Regions from separate parts of the Leptothrix sp. (in: b-proteobacteria) genome, predicted to be linked through region 1. Evidence: predicted binding sites of a transcription regulator. Region 1 holds the regulator's gene; each other region holds the start of a gene.

Evidence for each region. Region 1 encodes sigma-54, which starts transcription at its own class of promoters, with help from an activator protein. Its sites were predicted from a motif close to TGGCANGNAANCTGCTTT; they were not measured.
Region 2: AC5IG3_RS01395 (pilin) is a predicted target of sigma-54. The motif match lies at 2,730-2,747, and genes of this name have one in related genera.
Region 3: AC5IG3_RS04560 (GDP-L-fucose synthase family protein) is a predicted target of sigma-54. The motif match lies at 1,950-1,967, and genes of this name have one in related genera.

Annotation. Positions count from the first base shown of each region.
Region 1 covers NZ_CBDFPH010000008.1:211,242-215,448, reverse strand. Annotated here, with positions in the region: gene AC5IG3_RS10165 (response regulator) at 1-207, shown strand, start outside; gene AC5IG3_RS10160 (2-hydroxychromene-2-carboxylate isomerase) at 283-909, shown strand; gene AC5IG3_RS10155 (hypothetical protein) at 884-1,210, opposite strand; gene rpoN (RNA polymerase factor sigma-54) at 1,493-3,145, opposite strand; gene lptB (LPS export ABC transporter ATP-binding protein) at 3,167-3,943, opposite strand; gene lptA (lipopolysaccharide transport periplasmic protein LptA) at 3,940-4,207, opposite strand, start outside.
Region 2 covers NZ_CBDFPH010000001.1:346,509-350,715, forward strand. Annotated here, with positions in the region: gene groL (chaperonin GroEL) at 1-569, shown strand, start outside; gene AC5IG3_RS01380 (TA system antitoxin ParD family protein) at 692-1,054, shown strand; gene AC5IG3_RS01385 (ATPase) at 1,064-1,621, shown strand; gene AC5IG3_RS01390 (pilin) at 1,683-2,165, opposite strand; gene AC5IG3_RS01395 (pilin) at 2,219-2,686, opposite strand; gene AC5IG3_RS01400 (PglL family O-oligosaccharyltransferase) at 2,922-4,207, shown strand, end outside.
Region 3 covers NZ_CBDFPH010000002.1:86,002-90,208, forward strand. Annotated here, with positions in the region: gene gmd (GDP-mannose 4,6-dehydratase) at 1-788, opposite strand, end outside; gene AC5IG3_RS04560 (GDP-L-fucose synthase family protein) at 821-1,777, opposite strand; gene AC5IG3_RS04565 (glycosyltransferase WbuB) at 2,224-3,585, shown strand; gene AC5IG3_RS04570 (hypothetical protein) at 3,615-3,848, opposite strand; gene AC5IG3_RS04575 (O-antigen ligase family protein) at 3,893-4,207, shown strand, end outside.

The sequences.
Region 1 (4,207 bases):
CTGGATGTGCTGCAACGCATCGTCGCCGGCCAGCGCATCACCGACATCGCCGAAGTGCTGCACCTGTCGGTGAAGACCGTCAGCACCCACAAGAGCCGCATCCAGGACAAGCTGCAGCTGCCCAATATGGCCGCGCTGATCCGCTACGGGCTGGAGCACCAGATCGACCAGCCCGACTCCAGCTTCGACAGCATCCACCCGGCCTGAGCCGCCACTCCAGCACACGCTGACGCAGGGCTGCGCCTGATGGACACCCGCTCCGCGCGCGCCTAAGGTATCAGCATGAATGCACACAGCCCAACGCCCGCCGCCATCGAGTTCTATTTCGACTTCTCGTCGCCCTATTCCTACATCGCCTCGGAATGGATCACCGACCTGGCCCTGCGGCACGGCCGCACGGTGCGCTGGCACGCGATCCTGCTGGGGGCAACTTTTCAGGCCGCCGAACTGAAAAGCCCGGTATCGCACCCGCTCAAGCGCGAATACTCGCTGCACGACTTCGCCCGCTCGGCACGCATGGCCGATGTGCCGATGGTGATGCCCTCGCCGTTTCCGATTTCGACCCAGAACGCCGCCCGGCTGTTCTGGTGGCTGGACGCGCAAGACCCGCAACGCGCGGCAGCCTGGGCGCACGCCGGGTTGCGGGCCTACTTCACCCGCAACATCGACCTGAGCCGGCCGGATGCGCTCGCGACACTGGCGGCAGAGTTCGGCGTGAACGCCGGGCAGGCGGCTGCGGTCTGTGCCGACCCGGTCTGGAAGGACAAGCTGCGCCAGGAGAACGACGCGGCGATTGCTGCCGGCGTGTTCGGCGCCCCGTTCTTCATCATCGATGGGGAGCCGTTCTGGGGCAATGACCGGCAGCAGCAGATGGAGCGCTGGCTCAGCCCAGGCGCGTGTCAGCCTTGACCGCTGCCGCGGATGCGCCGTAGCGCGTGACCTGCTGGGAGCGCTGGCGCTGGGTGTCTTCGGCGCTCAGGCGCTGGAACTGCTCAGCCAAACGCGCCAGTTCATCGCTGCCGCAGGAGCGGCACAGGCTGACCACGGCGCGGGCGTAGTCGGGCGGGCCCAGCAGCAGGGAAATATCGACGTCTTCGCCCAACTCGGTCAGCAGCAGCTGATGGATGCGCGTGGCAATCTGGGATCGGGTGGCGACGCTGGGGACGGTGCTGTTCGGGGTGTTTTCGATCGTCGGGGCAGGGGTGGTCATGGCCGGGTCTCCTCATCTCACGCCATGCTCTATGCAGAGGCCGTGCCGCGCCACCCAGGCAAACGCGCAAAATTGAACCCAAGTGTTTCCGGGGTGCGCTAAGTCACACTGCCGAGGCAGTTCGACAACAAGAGGTGCCTTTTCTCACCGTAAAGTCAGCGCCCACTCTCGTCCTGGCGCTCAAGGTTCCGCACGCGGGCGGGCCCTGTGCACCAAGGTCGGGCCCCCGCCGACCCAGACCGGGACACGCTGCCCGGAACCGGTTCACGCGCGGGCGTCGCCTCAGATTTCCTTGCGCAGATTGGCCGGGGCGATCTTGAGCGCCTCGCGGTACTTGGCCACGGTGCGGCGCGCGACCTGGATGCCCTGCTCTTCGAGCATCGCGCTCAGCTGGCTGTCCGACAGCGGCTTCTTGCCGTCCTCGGCCGCAACGAACTGCTTGATCAGCGCCCGCACCGCCGTGCTGCTGGCGTTGCCGCCGGCCTCGGTGTTGAGCGAGCTGCCGAAGAAGTACTTCAGCTCGAAGGTACCGAACGGCGTGTTCATGTACTTGGCGGTGGTCACGCGCGAGATGGTCGACTCGTGCAAGCCGAGTTCATCGGCGATCTCGCGCAGCACCAGCGGCTTCATCGCGATCTCGCCGTGGGTGAAGAAGCCCTTCTGGCGCTCGACGATGGCCTGCGAGACGCGCTGGATGGTGTCGAAGCGCTGCAGGATGTTCTTGACGAACCAGCGCGCCTCCTGGAGGCGGGCCGACAGCGTCGCGCCGCTGGCATCGGCCGTGCCGCGCGTGCCGCTGCGGTGCTGGCGCAGCACCTGGGCGTACATGTCGTTGATGCGCAGCTTGGGCATCACGTCGGGGTTGAGCACCACCTTCCAGCCGCGGCCGCTCTTTTGCACGATCACGTCGGGCACGACGATGTTGGCCTCGGCGCGCGCAAATCGGCGACCGGGCTTGGGTTCGAGCTTGACGATCAGGCTCTGCGCGTCGCGGATCAGGTCCTCATCGGCACCGGTGGCTGCCGTCAGTTTCTTGACGTCGCGCCGCGCCAGCAGCGCCAGATGGCTCTGGCAGATGGTCTGCGCCAGCGACTGCGCCGGGCTCGCGGGCAGTTCGCGCAGCTGCAGCACCAGGCATTCGGCCAGGTCGCGGGCGCCCACGCCGGTCGGCTCCAGGCTTTGCAGCCAGCCAAGCGCGACGCGCAGGCGGTCCATCAGGTCTTCGCGCAGCTCGGCGGCCACTTGGGCAGCCACCGCCGGGTCGGGCGGGATGGCGGCCACGCCCAGCTCAGCCACCTCGACCGCTTCCAGGCCGGTGGCCAGGCGCTCGGCGATCTCGTCCAGACCGTCGGCCAGGTAGCCGTCTTCGTTGAGCGAGTCGATCAGCGACTCGACCAGCAGGATGTCCTCGGCCGCCAGGCGCATGCCCAGCAGCTGGTCGCGCAGGTGGTCGGGCAGGCTGGGCGTGAAGGTGGAGCGCTCGCTCCAGTCGCTGTCGTCGTCGTCCGGCGCGGCGTTGCGGGAGCCGGGCAGCTCGGAACTGCCGTGGTAGTCGTCGCGGTCGCCGTTGCTGTCCCAGTCGTCGGCGGTGGGCGTGGAGCTGAAGTCGAGCTGCTCGGCGCCCGGTTCGCCCTCGCCGCTGCCGGCCGAGGACTCGATGGCCGACTCGCCGGAGGTGTCGGGCGCGCTGCGGTCACGCTCCCAGGATTCGTCGGCGGCGCTGGTGCGCTCGGCCGGCGGCGCCGTTTCAGGATCGGGCGTGGCACCGGAGCCGGAACTGTCGTCCTCGGCTTCCAGGAAGGGGTTCTGTTCGAGCATCTGCTCGACTTCCTGGTGCAACTCCAGGGTCGAGAGTTGCAGCAGGCGGATGGATTGCTGCAGCTGGGGCGTGAGCGCCAGATGCTGCGAGAGGCGGACCTGCAGGGACGGTTTCACGGGAATCAGCTCTTGGTGGCGTTACATGCGGAAATGCTCGCCGAGGTAAACCTTGCGCACGTCAGGGTTCTCGACGATGTCGGCCGGGCGGCCTTCGGCCAGCACCCGGCCTTCGCTGATGATGTAGGCGCGATCGCAGATGCCCAGCGTCTCGCGCACGTTGTGGTCGGTGATCAGCACGCCGATGCCCCGGTTCTTGAGGAAACCGATGATGCGCTGGATCTCGATCACCGCAATCGGGTCGACCCCCGCAAACGGCTCGTCGAGCAGGATGAAGCGCGGCTGGGTGGCAAGCGCGCGGGCGATCTCGACGCGGCGGCGCTCGCCGCCCGAGAGCGCCGGCGCCGGGCTGTCGCGCAGCCGCTCGATCGACAGGTCGGCCAGCAGGCCGTCGAGCAGCTGCTCGATGCGGGTGTCGCTGTAGGGCTTGCCCTGGGCGTCGCGCTGCAACTCCAGCACGGCGCGGATGTTTTCCTCGACCGTCAGGCGCCGGAAGATCGACGCCTCCTGCGGCAGGTAGGACAGGCCGAGCCGGGCGCGCTCATGGATCGGCAGGCGCTGCACCGGCGCGCCGTCGATGCGGATCTGGCCGGCATCGGCCCGCACCAGCCCGACCAGCATGTAGAAGCTGGTGGTCTTGCCGGCGCCGTTGGGGCCGAGCAGGCCGACCACCTCGCCGCTGCGCACCGCCAGGTGCACGTCTTTCACGACCTTGCGCGCGCCATAGCTCTTTTGCAGGCCGGTGGCCTCCAGGCGGCTCTCGGTCAGGCTTGCCGGCGTGGCGGGCACGCCGCTCAACGGGCGCCCCCCGGTGCAGATGCGCTGGCCGCCGGGCGTGGCGTCACCACGCCGCGCACGCGGCCCGTGCCGCTGGCGCCTGCGGCGCCGCCCTGCACGTCGAAGGCGTCACGCGCCTGGTCGTAGGTGATGGTCTGGCCGCTGATCTCGTCGGCCAGCACGCCTGCGCGCAGCAGCCGCACGCGCGCCTGCTGGGTGAAGCGCACGGTCTCGGTGGTGGCGTCGTACTCGATGCGCTGGGCCTGGCCGTTGATCAGCTCGTCG
Region 2 (4,207 bases), on a different contig from region 1:
ACGACCGCGAGAAGCTGCAAGAGCGCGTGGCCAAGCTGGCCGGCGGTGTGGCCGTCATCAAGGTCGGTGCTGCCACCGAAGTCGAGATGAAGGAAAAGAAGGCTCGCGTGGAAGACGCGCTGCACGCGACCCGTGCTGCCGTTGAAGAAGGCATCGTCGCTGGCGGCGGCGTGGCTCTGCTGCGTGCCCGCCAAGCGGCTGGCACCATCAAGGGCGACAACGCTGACCAGGACGCCGGCATCAAGCTGGTGCTCAAGGCCATCGAAGCGCCGCTGCGCGAGATCGTCGCCAACGCCGGTGGCGAGCCGAGCGTGGTCGTGAACGCGATCCTGGCCGGTTCGGGCAACTACGGCTTCAACGCCGCCAACGACACCTACGGCGACATGATCGAAATGGGCATCCTGGACCCGACCAAGGTGACGCGCACTGCACTGCAGAACGCCGCTTCGGTCTCCAGCTTGATGCTGACGACCGAGTGCATGGTTGCTGAGGCCCCCAAGGACGATGCACCGGGCGGCATGCCTGGCGGCATGGGTGACATGGGCGGCATGGGCGGCATGGGCATGTAATGCCCATGAGCTGAGCCTTCGGGCTCGGCGTCTGTCAGTCAAGAGGGGCCGCAGCGATGCGGCCCTTTTTTGTGGCTGGATCAATTGCTGTAGCATCGTGCTACACGCTTTTGGAGTTCGTCATGCCTGCTGCCGCTGCCCCGATTCGTCTTGATCGAGAACTCGATGCCTCCGCCCGCGAGGTCGCCCGGCTGATGAGTCGCAGCGTCGCCGAGCAAGTCAGCCACTGGGCGCGGCTGGGCCGGGAACTGGAGCGCAGTCCGGCCGTTTCCGTTGTTCAGGTCAAAGCGGTGCTTGCGGGCGCAGCCAGCTATGACCAGTTGCCCGCCGCAGCGCAGGCGGTGGTCCGCGCAGAGTGGCAGGAGCATCTTGATGCGGCGTTGGGTGAACTGGACTTTTCAGCCACTTTTGCGGCAGAAGGCCATCACTACGCTGAACTGGATGAGCACGGCCAGTTGCGGATCGTGAACTCGGGTGACCGCTGAGCCTCCCCGATGCCGGTACTCCACCTGCTGGTCGGCCCGAATGGATCGGGAAAAACGACGTTTTTCGAGCGAGTCCTCTCGCCCACCACGCACCTGCCGTTCATCAACGCTGATGTGCTGGCCCGCCAGCGTTGGCCCGGTGATGAAGAGTCGCACGGCCATGATGCCGCTGCGCTGGCGCAGCAGGCGCGTGATGTAGCCATCGCGCAAGGCATCTCGTTCGTGGCCGCGACTGTGTTCTCGCACCCCTCCAAGCTTGCGTTGGTGGCTCAGGCGCAGGCGGCGTCTTACCTTGTGACGCTGCATGTGATGCTCGTGCCGCTGGCCCTGTCTCTGGCCCGGGTTCAACTCCGGCATCAGCAGGGCGGGCACTCGGTGCCGTCCGACAAGGTGCGTGAGCGGTACGCGCGTCTGTGGGCGCTCGTCGCGCAGGCCATCACCTTGGCCGATACGGCCACCGTGTACGACAACAGCAGTGCCCGTCACCCGTATCGCTGCGCGGCCCGCTACGAGCAAGGGCGCTTGCTGGGGGTGGCGCAGTTTCCGCCCTGGTCGCCGCTGAAATAGCGTGGATGAAATGAAAGAAGGCGCCTGAGGCGCCTTCTGCTTGTGCGGGAACTAGGCCTGATCAACCGCGGCAGGAGCCGGGGAGGTACTTCGCGGGGATGGTGGTTACAGCGGTGCTCGTGCCGATGGCAGCGGTATTGCCGCACTTCCATTGAGCAACTGAACTGCCGAAGGTCGGCAGGCCCGTGCCTGCAGCGTTGGTCGGGACGAGCGACAGCGTCTTGGCGTCGATCGTGGTGTCGCCCGTGTTCTGGGCGGTGACCGTGATACCGCCGGCGGCGTCGGTGGCGATCGACGCGACGTACTTCGACGTCGACGCGGTGGACTCGCAGCCCCAGCCGCCGGCAGCGGGTGCCGTCGTTGCGGATTGGTAGACCTCCGTTACCGTGGTGCGGCAAGCCGAGGCCGCCAAGATCAGTTCGCTGAGCTTGGCACGCTTGGTGTAGTCCTGATAGGCAGGCAGAGCTACGGCGGCCAAGATACCAATGATCGCTACGACGATCATCAATTCGATCAGGGTAAAGCCACGTTGGATGGATTTCATGGTGAAGCTCGGTGAGGGAAGATTTGAAGAGGAGCCGTCAGGAGGCCCAGGTTTTAACCGCGGCAAGAGCCGGGAAGATACTTTGCGGCAATGGTTGTGCCGTCTGTAGATGATCCGCAGATCCACTTCGCCACTACACCACCAGCGGCAACTGCCGCATCGCTGGCGTCCAAAGGCTTCAGTGTGAGTACGCCGCCTGCGGTTCCATCGGCTTTGTTGTTGATGTTTTGACTGGTCACCTGGATGAGGCCGGCGGCCGTCGTTTCAATTTTGGCTACGTACTTCGATGTAGATGCTGTCGCTTCGCAACCCCATGCGTTGGCGCCTGGCAGAGTCGTCGCGGTTTGCACCGCTTCCGTGATCGTTGTGCGGCAAGCCGATGCGGCCAAGATGACCTCGGAGGTTTTCGCCCGCACCGTGTAATCCTGATACGCCGGCAACGCCACGGCGGCCAGGATGCCGATGATCGCTACGACGATCATTAATTCGATCAGGGTAAAACCTTGCTGTACACGCTTCATGACGAACTCCTTGGGTCAAGCTGGAAAGACTGGTGAACCTATCTCAGCAGCTTGCATGCCAGCCCGGCCGCTTGATATCACTCAACCACGGGAGTGAAATGATCACTTGAGGCATCTTTTCCTGTCGAAGCGTGCATGAAGCGATGAACAAGGTGACGGTTTTGGTCACTTGCCGACCGATGCCGTCGGTCCGAGGCCAGCCACTATGATGGCGTCCGCCCTTGAAGCCCGTGCCATGAACCCCTTGTCCGTCGGATTGATCCTTCCTGCCTTGCTGGCCGTCACGGTACCGCTGTTGCTGGCGCCCAGCGTGTCGCCCACCTCGACGTTCCTGAACCAGATCGTGGCCTTTTCCGGCTGTTGCTTCTGGTTGTGGGCTTGGGTTGGCAGCCCGGCCCGGCGCATGCCGAATGCGGCCGTGACAGGCGCGGGCCGTGTGATCGAGCCGGCGGCGCTGCGGCTGCTGGTGGCCGTGTTGCTGGTGATGGCGCTGTTGCAGGGCGTGAGCTTTGCGCCCATGGGTCAACGCTGGGTGCCGGTGATGTCGATGTTGTTGGCCGCGACGCTGGCCACGGCGGCGGGTGGCGCGGCGCAGCGCGGCGATGTCGCCAGTTTCTGGCGGCCGCTGATGGTGGCGCTGTTGCTGGCGGGCGTGCTGAGCGTGGGCGTGTCGGTGGTGCAGGTGTTCTTGCCCAGTTGGGCCGACGGCGTGCGAGTCGCTTTCCCGACGGCGCCGGGCCGCGCCATCGGCAACATGCGCCAGCCCAACCAACTCTCGACCCTGTTGATGTGGTCGTGTGCCGCTGCCGTCTGGCTGGCGGTGCATCGCCGCTGGCACTGGGGCGTGCTGGCGGCCGTGCTGGCGGCGCTGGTGCTGACGGTGGTGGCGACGGCCTCGCGCACCGGTACGGTGGGCGTGCTGATGCTGGCGCTGTGGGGTGCCGTCGACCGCCGCCTGCCTGGCCGCGTGCGGCTGCTGATGCTGGCCAGCCTGCCGGTCTATGTGCTGGGCTGGTGGGGGCTGGAGCAATGGGCCAACCACACCGGCATCATGTTTTATGGCGACGACCAGTTGCGCAAGACGCTGCATGGCGACGCCAGCAGCTCGCGCGGGCGCATCTGGGGCAACACGCTGGCGATGATCAGCGCGAACCCGTGGTTCGGCGTCGGGCCGGGGGCGTTCAACTTCAACTGGTCGATGTCGGTGTTTCCGGACCGGCCGGTGGCGTTCTTCGACCACTCGCACAACCTGGTGCTGCAACTGGCGGTGGAGTCGGGCGTGCCGCTGGCGCTGGGTGTGCTGTCCGCGCTGGGCCTGAGCCTGTGGCTGGCGCGCGGGGCCTTCAATCATCCGGATGATGCACGCGCCCGTCAGGCTCGGGCCGCCGGCTTCATGCTGGCGCTGGTGGCGGTGCACAGCCTGCTGGAATATCCGCTTTGGTACCTCTATTTCCTGCTGCCCACGGCGCTGCTGGCGGGCAGCCTGGTCGGGTTGGCGGTGCGGCATGAGGCGGATCCGCC
Region 3 (4,207 bases), on a different contig from region 1:
TGGCGCACGCTGAACTGCACGCCGGTGGCGATGACGAAGTCTTCGGCCTGGTCCTGCTGCAGCATCAGCCACTGCATTTCGACGTAGTCGCGCGCGTGGCCCCAGTCTCTGAGGGCGCTCATGTTGCCGAGGTAGAGCGTTTCCTGCAGGCCGAGCGCGATGCGGGCCACGGCACGGGTGATCTTGCGGGTGACGAAGGTCTCGCCGCGGATCGGGCTCTCGTGGTTGAAGAGGATGCCGTTGCAGGCGTAGATGCCGTAGGCCTCGCGGTAGTTCACCGTGATCCAGTAGGCGTACATCTTGGCCACCGCATACGGGCTGCGCGGGTAGAAGGGGGTAGTTTCCTTCTGGGGGATTTCCTGCACCAGGCCGTAGAGCTCGGAGGTACTGGCTTGATAGAAGCGGGTCTTCTTCTCCAAGCCGCAGATGCGGATGGCTTCGAGCAGGCGCAGCGCGCCGATGCCGTCGCAGTTGGCGGTGTATTCGGGCTCTTCGAAGCTGACGGCAACGTGGCTCTGCGCGGCCAGGTTGTAGATCTCGTCGGGCTTGACCAGCTGGACGATGCGCACCAGGCTGGTGGAGTCGGTCAAGTCACCGTAGTGGAGCGTGAAGTTGCGCTGCTCGACGTGCGGGTCCTGGTACAGGTGGTCGATGCGGTCGGTGTTGAACAGGCTGCTGCGGCGCTTGATGCCGTGGACCTGGTAGCCCTTCTTGAGCAGGAATTCTGCGAGGTAGGCCCCGTCCTGGCCGGTGACGCCGGTGATGAGGGCTACTTTTTGGGCGGTCATGGTTTTATCTTCCTGAATGGGTTTTGTAGGGGTCAAGCGGAATGCTGGGTGTGGAACGGCGCAGCCTCGTAGGCGCGCTTGATGCCATCACGCAGGCTGGTCTTGGCCGTCCAGCCCAGGCCCTTGAGGCGGCTGACGTCGAGCAGCTTGCGCGGCGTGCCGTCGGGCTTGGTGGCATCAAACACGATGCGGCCCTCAAAGCCGACGATATCCATCACGGTCTCGGCCAGTTCGCGGATGGTGACGTCTTCGCCGGTGCCGATGTTGACCAGCGGGCCGTCGTAGCCGGACTCCATCAGGTGGACGCAGGCGTCGGCCAGGTCGTCGACGTAGAGGAATTCGCGCTTGGGAGTGCCGGTGCCCCAGACGGTGTACTCGGCGTCGCCGCGCAGCTTGGCTTCATGGGCCTTGCGCAGCAGCGCGGGCAGCACGTGGCTGTTGGCGAGGTCGTAGTTGTCGTTGGGGCCGTAGAGGTTGGTCGGCATCGCACTGATGTACTGCCGGCCGTACTGGCGGTTGTAGCTCTCGGCCAGCTTGATGCCGGCAATCTTGGCGATCGCGTAAGGCTCGTTGGTGGGCTCGAGCGGGCCGGTCAGCAGGTAGTCTTCCTTGATGGGCTGGGGACAGTCGCGCGGGTAGATGCAGCTCGAACCCAGGAACATCAGGCGTTGTACGCCGGCCAGGTGGGCGCCGTGGATCAGGTTGCTCTCGATGAGCAGGTTCTGATAGAGGAAGTCGGCGCGGTAGAGGTTGTTGGCCTGGATGCCGCCGACCTTGGCGGCGGCGATGAAGATGTAGTCGGGCTTCTCTGCGCTCAAGAAGGCGTGCACGGCGCGCTGGTCGATCAGGTCCAGCTCGGCGTGGGTGCGGGTGATGAGGTTGTCATAGCCCAGCGCCTGCAGGCGGCGCACGAGGGCCGAGCCCACCATGCCGCGGTGGCCGGTGATGTAGATCTTGGAAGTCTTGCTCGGGATGGCAGCGTGCGGCACGCGGGGTCCTTTAACGATCGGTTAATTCGGAGCGGAGTAGAACGAAACGCTCGGCCGGTGTCCAGACCACCTTTAGGGTGCGAAGCACGAAAAAGCGCAAATACGAGGTATTTTTGCCACTTATTTGCAGGATCAAAATCAGCGCAATCAGCGAGGAAATGAACTGGCCTGCAAAGCAAGTTGAAAGTCACAGGTCAGATGAAACCGAAGCCGATATACCCCCCGCGAATAAGGGGGCCTGACCTCAAACGCGTTGGCTGTGGCGTGTGAAGCGCGCAACGCAGCAGGGGCCGAGTCCGGTTTTTCGAGAACTAATGCACGATTTCGATTCACGACACCCGGCAACAACCCTTAGACTGAAATTAAGCATTGGTTACAAAGTGCCCGATCCAGAAAAAAAGCCATCGACTGGCCCGTGGGAATTCGTACACGCCCGCACCCCTCGAATGGGTGCTGCGGCCCATGCGTTCGGCGGAAGACAGGCGGATTGCGGCTCTAATCGCGGCCATTCAAATGCACAACATCAAGGGAGGTTCATGAAAATATTGGTGCATGGCATCAACTTCCACCCTGAACCCACAGGAATTGGCAAGTACACCGGCGAGATGTGTGAGCGCCTGGCGGCCATGGGCCATGAGGTGCGGGTCGTGACGGCACCGCCCTACTACCCGGGCTGGAAGATCAATGACGGCTGGAGCAACCGCTACAGCCGCACCACATGGCGTGGCGTGGATGTGTGGCGCGCGCCACTGTGGGTGCCGGCCAAGCCGACGGGACTGAAGCGGGTGGCGCATCTGCTGAGCTTTTCGATCCTGGCACTGCCGCCACTGCTGCTGCAGGCTTTCTGGCGCCCCGACGTGGTGATGGCGGTGGCGCCTGCCGTGGTGTGCGCTCCGTGGGCCGGCATGACGGCGCGGCTTTGCGGCGCACGGGCTTGGCTGCACGTGCAGGACTTTGAGGTGGATGCAGCGTATCAGCTGGGCCTGCTCAATAGCGGTGGACTGCGGCGGCGTGTGATCACGGGCCTTGAGCGCTTTTTGCTGCGCAGCTTTGATCGGGTGTCGACCATTTCGCACCGCATGCTGGACCGTGCCCGCGACAAGGGCGTGGCCGAAGAGAAGCTGGTTTTTCTGCCCAACTGGGTCGACACGCAGGCGATTTCGCCGCTGACGCAGCGCAGCACCTATCGCGACGAACTGGGCCTGAGTGACGACACGGTGGTGGCGCTGTTCTCGGGCACGATGGGTGGCAAGCAGGGGCTGGAGCTGCTGCCGCTGGTGGCACGGCAACTGGCCCAGACGCATCCCAAGGTGATGATGGTGTTGTGTGGCAACGGCATGGTCAAGCCTGAGCTGGAAGCGCAATGCGAAGGCCTGAACAACGTGCGCATGCTGCCGCTGCAACCGGCGGAGCGCATGAACGATTTGCTGGGCATGGCGGACATTCATCTGCTGCCGCAGCACCCGGGCGCAGCGGATCTGGTGATGCCGTCGAAGCTGTCGGGCATGCTGGCCAGTGGTCGGCCGATCGTGACCACCACACACGAAGGCACGGAACTTGAACGGCTGGTCAGTGGCTGCGGCCGCGTGGTGACGCCCGGCGACGCCAGTGCGTTTGCGGAGGCCCTGCGGGAACTGGCCGACAACGCAGCGCTGCGTCAAGAGTTAGGGACGGCGGCGCGCCGCTTGGCGGAACAGCACCTGTCATTGACTGCGGTGCTGAACCGGTTGGAGGTGTGTCTGCTGGCGTGTGCTAACCACTCAACCTCGGGGGTTGAGTTGCCCGGAGAACACCAACACAATTCGTAGTGTTTGATGTTTTTTCAAATCTGCGTTGTTCATCGGGACAACGTATTTTTCAACTGGAGTAATTGAATGACGAAATTCAAAGCAATCCGCACTGCCGCATTGGCATTGGCAGTGATCCTGCCGATGACTGCAGCAGTTGCAGCATCGGCCCGTCGTGGCGCAGCGCCGCCGGCACCTCTGCCTGCAGGCGTGGTGAAGAACACCACCGGCACGACGCCGCCGCCGGCCGTTGTGGTGGCACCCAAGTGCACGCCCAACACCATCAGCCCTTGCTAAGCAGGAGCAGGTTCTGGTCAACACGTACGTGATGCGCTGGAACTACGCCCGGCAGGCTGAACTCGGCCTGCTGGGCTTTTTTGTGCTCGCGCTGATCTGGGCACCGATTCCGCTGGCCAGCAACCGGGACTGGGGTGTGGCCATCCTGGCCGCATGGGTGTGGCTGCTGTTGGCTGCCACGCTGGCAGTGCAGGCATGGATCACCTGCCGCCAATACCGGAACAGCCTGCTGGAGCAACGGGCCGACAGCCGGCGCGGCCGGCACGACATCGTGGATTTGGTGGATGCCAATCCACCCGGCAGCACACGCGGCGCCTGGTTGATGGCAGCGTTGCTGGCCTCATTT